One region of the Arthrobacter saudimassiliensis genome, then DNA from elsewhere that is predicted to be linked to it. Evidence: predicted binding sites of a transcription regulator. Region 1 holds the regulator's gene; the other holds the start of a gene.

The links. Region 1 encodes HrcA, which represses chaperone genes, less so after heat shock. Its sites were predicted from a motif close to TTNGCACTCGNNNNNNNCGAGTGCNAA; they were not measured.
Region 2: AC5RV6_RS13005 (Hsp20/alpha crystallin family protein) is a predicted target of HrcA. The motif match lies at 2,472-2,498, and genes of this name have one in related genera.

What each region holds. Positions count from the first base shown of each region.
Region 1 covers NZ_JBNHFX010000002.1:521,168-525,344, reverse strand. Annotated here, with positions in the region: gene AC5RV6_RS09610 (DUF4870 domain-containing protein) at 1-78, opposite strand, end outside; gene AC5RV6_RS09605 (DUF3097 domain-containing protein) at 157-1,011, opposite strand; gene hrcA (heat-inducible transcriptional repressor HrcA) at 1,204-2,214, shown strand; gene dnaJ (molecular chaperone DnaJ) at 2,335-3,468, shown strand; gene AC5RV6_RS09590 (16S rRNA (uracil(1498)-N(3))-methyltransferase) at 3,472-4,177, shown strand, end outside.
Region 2 covers NZ_JBNHFX010000003.1:384,761-388,937, reverse strand. Annotated here, with positions in the region: gene AC5RV6_RS13015 (NADP-dependent isocitrate dehydrogenase) at 1-592, shown strand, start outside; gene AC5RV6_RS13010 (bile acid:sodium symporter family protein) at 712-1,698, shown strand; gene AC5RV6_RS13005 (Hsp20/alpha crystallin family protein) at 1,803-2,363, opposite strand; gene AC5RV6_RS13000 (glutamate-cysteine ligase family protein) at 2,535-4,004, opposite strand.

The sequences.
Region 1 (4,177 bases):
CTCCGGCCGTGTTCCCGCGCCGCGCTCGTCGGGCTGCCGGGGCGGGTGGTTGGGGCGTGTGTTGGACACGGTCTGCATTCCTCCGAGCTCGTGACGCCTTGGTTCAGTGCACGATGGTTCTGATCTTACAAGGGTACTGGCTGCCGGCCGGCCGGCTCACGCTCCCGGGGCGGTCAGGAAGTCGATGACCTCCTCGACCCGGCCCAGCAGCGACGGCTCCAGGTCGGCATAGGAGCGCACGCCGGCCAGGATCCGCTTCCAGCCCGCCGCGACGTCGGCGTGGTCGGCGTGCGGCCAGCCGAGGCCGCGGAGGATGCCGGTCTTCCAGTCCTGCCCGCGGGGAACCTCCGGCCAGGCGGCCAGGCCGAGCGCGGCGGGCTTGACCGCCTGCCACACGTCCACGTAGGGATGCCCGACGATCAGCACGTTGCCCGCCGCACCCTTGGACGCCATGACCCCGGCGGCGATCCGGGACTCCTTGGAGCCGGGCACCAGATGGTCCACCAGCACCCCCAGGCGGCGCTGCGGGCCGGGCTGGAAGTCGCGGACCGCGCCGGCCAGGTCGTCGATGCCGTGCAGGGGCTCGACGACGATGCCTTCGACCCGCAGATCATCGCCCCACACCTTCTCCACCAGCTCGGCGTCGTGCTTGCCTTCGACCCAGATGCGGCTGGCACGGGCCGTGCGGGCGCGCATCCCTTCGACCTTCACGGAGCCGGAGGCGGTCCGGGCGGGCCTGGCGGGGGCCTGCGCCTGCGTCGGCGGCACCACCTCCACCGGCTGCCCGTCCACCAGGAAGCCGAATCCGAGCTCGAACGAGCGGCGCTTGCCGTGCCGGTCCTCCAGCACCACCAGGTGCATGCCGCCGGATTTCTCCACCCGCACGACGGCGCCCACCCACCCGGTCTGCACGTCTTCGAGGACCAGGCCGGGGACGGCCTGTTCCTGCGGCAGCTTCCGGCGGGCCGGGGCGGCGAGGTCCTGTGGTCCCCATTGGGAATAGTCGGGCACGGGCGTCCTTCTGTCGCAGCGGTTCACGGAGCCTGCCGGCGCAGTCGCTTCCGGGCCCTTCCGGGCGGGGCGATTCAATGCTAGCAACGGGGCCGATTCATATTAGACTTAGCACTTGAAGACTGCGAGTGCTAAAGCAGCCGGCGGCCGGCCCACGGCCCCGCCGGCCCGAGCGGACGAAGGAGGTAACGCATGAGCGAGCCGCGCCGGCTCGAGGTGCTCCGGGCCATCGTCGAGGACTACGTCCATTCCCGGGAGCCCGTCGGTTCCAAGGCCCTCGTCGAGCGCCACCACCTCGGCGTTTCGTCCGCCACCATCCGCAACGACATGGCCGCCCTCGAGGAGGACGGGCTGATCGTCGCCCCGCACACCTCCGCCGGACGGATCCCCACCGACAAGGGCTACCGGCTCTTCGTCGACCGGATCTCCGACGTCAAGCCCCTCTCGGGAGCCGAGCGCAGGGCCATCCAGACACTGCTGGAAGGCGCCACCGACCTCGACGACGTCATGGACCGCACGGTGCGGCTGCTCGCCCAGCTCACCAGCCAGGTCGCCGTCGTGCAGTATCCGCACCTGGGCGACGCCAAGGTGCGGCACATCGAATTCGTGCTGCTGGCCCCCGCCCAGGTGCTCGTGGTGCTCATCTCCACGACCGGCCGGGTGGAGCAGCGGGTGCTTGCCGTGCCGGAGACCGCCGAACCCGACCTGCTGGACCTGCGGCGGCACTTCCTCACCGCCCTCGCCGGGGCGCCGCTGAACAGCCTCGCGGCCCCGCTCAACGAATGCCTGCACACCGTTCCCGAGCGGCTGCGCCGGACCGCCGCCGCCCTGGCCCGGTGCCTGGAGCAGCTGGCGGGCAACAACCGCGAGGACCGGATCGTCATGGCCGGCACCGCCAACCTGGCCCGCTCCACCGTGGACTTCCCGCTCAGCATCGGCCCGATCCTCGAAGCGCTCGAGGAACAGGTGGTCATGCTGCGGCTGCTCTCGGAAATGCAGCAGGACGCCCGCGGCGTGTCGGTCCGCATCGGCAGCGAGAATGAGCACGGGAGCCTGGCGGAGGCCTCCGTGGTGGCAACCGGCTACACACCGGACGCCTCGGCCAAGGTGGGCGTGCTCGGCCCCACCCGGATGGACTATCCCAACACCATGGCGGCGGTGCGCGCCGTCGCCCGCTATCTGTCCAGGATCCTGAACAACTAGGTTTTGAACAATCACAGCGTCCGTGCACACCATGGAGACCGGTCAGCACCACCCAGCCGACGTGCGGGTGCCGGCAGCCGCGCCGCATGGACGCGGGCTATACAGGAAGCGATGTAACGAGTGAGCGACCACTACCAGGTCCTCGGGGTGTCCCGGGACGCCACCGGAGAAGAAATCAAGAAGGCCTACCGGAAACTGGCCCGCAAGCTGCACCCGGACGTGAACACCGCGCCCGGCGCCGCGGACGAGTTCAAGGCCGTCACCCACGCCTATGAGGTCCTCTCCGACCCCGAGAAGCGTCGGATCTACGACACCACCGGCAACGAAAACGGCACCGACAACGGGTTCGGCGGAGGCTTCGGCGGCCAGGGCTTCGGGTTCCAGGACATCTTCGACACCTTCTTCGGCGGCGCCGGCGGCGGCGGGCGCGGCCCGGCGTCGCGCACCCGCCGCGGACAGGACGCGCTGATCAACGTCCGCATCGACCTGCGTGACGCCGTGTTCGGCACCGACAAGAAGATCGACGTCGAAACGGCCGTCGTCTGCCCCACCTGTGACGGCAGCTGCTGCCAGCCCGGAACCTCCCCGCGCACCTGCGACATCTGCCACGGCACCGGCCAGGTCCAGCGCTCCGTGCGCTCCATCCTGGGCCAGGTCATGACCACCGCTCCCTGCGGCACCTGCCAGGGCTACGGCACCGTCATTCCCGATCCCTGCCACGAATGCGCGGGGGAGGGACGGGTGCGCAGCCGCCGCACGCTGACCATCCGGGTGCCCGCAGGCGTTGCCACCGGCACCCGCATCCAGCTTTCCGGCCAGGGCGAGGCCGGCACCGCCGGCGGCCCGCAGGGCGACCTGTACGTGGAGATCCGGGTCAGCCCCGACCCCACCTTCACCCGCGACGGCGACGACCTGCACGCGACCCTGACCGTGCCGATGACCGCCGCCGCGCTGGGCACCACCGTCACGCTGGCCACCTTCGACGGCGACCGGGAGGTCACCGTCAAGCCCGGCACCCAGTCCGGCGAGGTCACCGTGCTGCGCGGCCTGGGCGTGACCCACCTGCGCGGAGCCGGCCGGGGAGACCTGCACGTGCATCTGCAGGTGGAGACCCCCACCAAGGTCGACGCCGAGCAGGAGGAGCTGCTGCGCCGGCTGGCCGAGCTGCGCGGCGAGCAGTACGCCGAAGGCCGGCTCTCGACGTCCGGCTCCGGTGTCTTCGCCAAGCTGCGCGACCGCCTCGGCAACCACTGATTCATGACCAGCCCGATCTTCTACGGCGACCCCGACGCCGTCGCCGCCGCAGCGCCGGGGACGACGTTCGTCCTTGACGGACCCGAGGCCCGGCACGCGGTCTCGGTGAAGCGGCTGGCTGCCGGCGAGGACGTGGACATCGCGGACGGCCGGGGCCTGCGCCTGGCCGGACGGGTGCTTGCCGCCGCGCCGGCGCGCCTGGAGGTGGAGGTCCTCGCCCGGGTCCAGGAACCGGAACCGGAGGGCCGGTTCATCCTCGTGCAGGCCCTGGCCAAGGGGGACCGGGACCTGCAGGCGGTGGAATCCGCCGTCGAGCTGGGCGTGGACGAGGTGGTTCCGTGGCAGGCGGACCGCAGCATCGTCCGCTGGAACGCCGACAAGGCGGCGAAGGCCCGGGCCAAGTGGCAGGCCCTTGCCGCGGCCGCGGCCAAGCAGTCGCGGCGGGCACGGATCCCCGAGGTCGCGGAGGTCGCCTCCTCCCGGGCGCTGCCCGGGCGCCTGGCCGACGTCGGCCAGGTCCTGGTCCTGCACGAAGAGGCGGACGCGCCGCTGGCCACCGTGCTGGCGGCCGCCGCCGAGCGCTACAGCCGCGGGATCGCCGTCGTGGTGGGCCCGGAGGGCGGTATCTCGCCCGCGGAGCTCCAGGCGCTGCGGGAGGCGGGCGGCGTCGTCGTGCGCCTCGGCCCGCACGTGCTGCGCTCCTCCACCG
Region 2 (4,177 bases), on a different contig from region 1:
CTCCACCAAGAACACGATCCTGAAGGCCTACGACGGCCAGTTCAAGGACCTGTTCCAGGAGGTCTTCGACAACGAGTTCAAGGACCAGTTCGAAGCCGCCGGCCTGACCTACGAGCACCGCCTGATCGACGACATGGTCGCCTCGGCCATGAAGTGGGAGGGCGGCTACGTCTGGGCCTGCAAGAACTACGACGGCGACGTCCAGTCCGACACCGTGGCCCAGGGCTTCGGCTCGCTCGGCCTGATGACCTCCGTGCTGATGACCCCGGACGGCAAGACCGTCGAGGCTGAAGCAGCCCACGGCACGGTCACCCGCCACTACCGCCAGCACCAGCAGGGCAAGCCCACCTCCACCAACCCGATCGCCTCGATCTTCGCGTGGACCCGCGGCCTGATGCACCGCGGCAAGCTGGACAACACCCCCGAGGTCATCAACTTCGCCGAGACCCTGGAAGACGTCGTCGTCAAGACCGTCGAGTCCGGCAAGATGACCAAGGACCTGGCCCTGCTCGTGGGCAAGGACCAGGAATGGCTCACCACCGAGGACTTCCTCGCCGCACTGGACGAGAACCTCAAGGCCCGCCTGGGCTAGATCCGTTCGGATCAGTGCAACCGCGTTCGGCGCGGCCCCGTGGAAGGGGCCGCGCCGAACGGCGTTAACGCGCCCGTAACAAAGTCGCAGGCCCCCGGGTGCGGTGCCAGCATATGGGGATGCCAACGAACCAGCCTGCGGAGACCGCCCGCCGCGCCGAGGAACGCAGCGCCCGGGTGGCCGTCACGCTCTTCCCCCTGCTCATCCTGGCCGGAGGAGCGGTGGCCCTGTTCTTTCCGGAGCCCTTCACCGGGCTGTCCCCGTTCATCAACCCGGGCCTGATGCTCATCATGTTCGGCATGGGCCTGACCCTGACCCTGCCGGACTTCGGGCTCGTGGTCCGCCAGCCCCTTCCCGTGCTCCTCGGAGTACTGGCGCAATACCTGATCATGCCCCTGCTCGGCTGGGCGATCTCCGCCGCCCTGGGACTGCCGCCGGCCCTGGCCGCCGGGGTCATTCTCGTCGGCTGCGCACCGGGCGGCACCGCCTCCAACGTCGTGACCTACCTGGCCCGCGGAAACGTCGCCCTGTCAGTGGCCATGACCAGCGTGTCCACGCTGCTGGCCCCGTTGTTCACCCCGCTGCTCACTCTCTGGCTGGCCGGACAGTACCTGCCCGTGGACCCGGCGTCCATGGCTTTGTCGATCGTGCAGATCGTGCTGGTTCCGGTGGTCCTGGGGCTGGCCGCCCGCGCGCTGGCGCCGCGTCTGGTGAACCGCGTCCTGCCCGTCCTGCCCTGGGTCTCGGTGGCAGCGATCACCTTCGTGGTGATCGCCGTCGTCGCCGGCAGCGCCGAGGCGATCTTCAGCGCCGGCCTGCTGATCCTGCTCGCCGTGGTGCTGCACAACGGGCTGGGCTATGCGCTGGGCTACGGCGCGGCCAAGGCCTTCCGGCTGCCGGTGCCGTCCCGCCGCACGATGGCGGTGGAGGTCGGCATGCAGAACTCGGGGCTGGCAGCCGGGCTGGCCAAGACCTACTTCGCCCCCGAGGCGGCGCTGCCGGGCGCGGTGTTCTCCGTGTGGCACAACGTCTCCGGCGCCCTGATGGCCGCCATCTGGCGACGCAGCGGCGCCGCGGCCCAGGTGGAGGAACCCGCTCCACGCTGAGTCCGGCGGCCGGACACGGCAGGAGCCGGGGGAAAGCATGTGCATTCGCCCCGGCCCCCTGCCGTAATCAGCGCATCAGTGTGTCACTGCGCCGGTTTCCGTCCTCAGCTGCCCGATCCCGGGGTTCCGGCTGAGCCGGAGCCGCCTTCGGAGCCCCCGCCCATGGACCCGGATCCGCCGGAGGACATGCCGCTGCCCGAGGAGGAGCTGCTGCTGACCGACGCCGGTTCGCTGGTGGCCGAGCCGGAAATGGTCTGGCCGTCCTTGTAGGACGCCGAGACCTCGATCTTCCGCGGCTTGGCCCGCTCCGACACCGGGATATGCACGCTCAGCACGCCGTTTTCGTAACGTGCGGAGATGTTGTCGATATCGATGCCCTGGCCGAGGTTCAGCTGCCGCAGGAAGGTGCCGGATTCCCGCTCGCGGGTCAGCCAGGTCGCGCCGTCGGGCACATTGATGGTCCGCTCGGCGCGGATCGTCAGCAGCTGCCCGTCCACGTCGACGTCCACGGAGCCGGGATCGATGCCGGGCAGATCGGCGTTGAGAATGTAGTGGTCGCCCTGCCGGTACAGGTCTATGGGCATCAGCCGCAACCGCTGGCGGGGATCCAGGAGGGCGCCCGCCATCCGGTCGAGTTCCCGGAACGGATCGAATTTCATGGCCATTGTCATCAACTCCTTGTTCACACCGCCCGCCGGTCGGGCCGGTGGTAGTTCTTAGCGCTGCAGAAGGGTCGATAACTTGAGTCCAAGGGGCTCAAGATGGCAATAACGTTAGCACTCGGGTGGGTAGAGTGCCAGACTCCGCACCAAAAACGCCCGGCGCCGGAACGGAAATCATGCCATGGGCCACAGGTGGACCGGGTCGTTGCTGTGCATAAGCTCCCGGTAGCGGCGGGTCATCTCCGCCAGGGCATCGGGGCGGTCCATTCCCTCCGCCTCCAGCGCCAGGACCGTCTCGGACTGCCACGCGGCGCCGTTGCGCTCGGTGCGGGTCCGTTCACGGAGCACGCCCAGGTACCGGTCCACCAAGGCATCGTCCACGCCCAGTTCGCGCAGCCCACGCTCCGCCTCGGGCAGCAGGTGACGGAGGATCAGCTCCGCCACCGGGATCTCTCCAATGCCCGGCCAGTACACCGACGCCGCCAGTCCGCGCCGGGCGCAGGCCAGGAAGTTCTCGGTGGCGGTCTTGAACGCCATGCGCGTCCACACCGGCCGCTCCGAGGTGCGCATCACCCGCATCAGCCCGTAGAAGAAGGCCGCATTCGCCACCACGTCCAGGACTGTCGGCCCGGCCGGCAGCACCCGGTTCTCCAGCCGGAGGTTCGGCACCTGGCCTCCCGGGTCGTAAATCGGCCGGTTCCAGCGGTACACGGTTCCGTTGTGCAGCCTCAGCTCGGGAAGCAGGGGAGCCCCGGCCTCCGTGTGGACGCCGGAGTTGTCCGAAAGCTCGGGCAGGAGGGCGGGAAAATAGCGGACGTTCTCCTCGAACAGGTCGAAGATTGAGGTGATCCACCGTTCGCCGAACCAGACCCGGGGGCGGACACCCTGATTGCGCATCTCCGGAGGGCGGGTGTCGATGGCCTGCTTGAACAGCTCGATCCGTGTCTCCTGCCAGAGCAGGCGCTCCAGGAAGACCGGAGAGTTGGCGGCCAGGGCCACCTGGGGAGCGGCGATCACCTGGGCCGCGTTCCAAGCCGGCGCGAACTCCTCCGGCCGGAGCTCCAGGTGCAGCTGGACCGAGGTGCAGGCGGCCTCCGGTGCAATGCTGGCGGCATAGAAGGACAGGGTTTCCGGTCCGGTCAGGTTCAGCAGCACGTCCTCGCCGCGGGCCTGGAGCACCGACGTGTTGAGGGCGGCGTAGCGGTGGCCGCTGCTGAGCCATTCGTCCGTGGTAAGGATTTCCGGCCGGAGGGTAGGCAGGATACCCACCATCAGGATCCCCGTCTCCAGGCCCGACGCCTGATCCTCGGCCCGGTTCAGCTGACTGCGCAGGCTGTCCTCGAGGCGCTGCAGTCCGTCACCGGCGATCGCGAGGGCGGGGTGGTTCATCTCAATGTTGAAGGCGCCGATCTCCGTCTGGAAGGCCGGATCGGCGATCCGGTCCAGGACGGCGTCGTTGCGCATGGCGGGGGAGCCGTCCTTGTTAATGAGGTTCAACTCCAGCTCAAGCCCGATGCAGGCCGAATCCGCGAAATCGGCCGTGCCCAGGAACCTGGCAAAACGGTCGAGGTTCTCCAGCAGCCGCTGCCGGTACCGGGTCCGCTGCTCACGGCTGAATTCCCTGCTGTTGACTTCCGCGCCCATGGATGAAGATAACCACGGCGGGCAAGGGAATGTATAGCGTTCCGGGGACCGGAAATGCGTCCGCCGGCCTCCGGTTCTCGGCCGCCCCGGGACGAGCCGCGCTGCCCGCAGGCCGGGCCGGGGATCGAGGCGTGCGAGTTGCCCGGATGATCATAAGTGTGCTTATGATCATC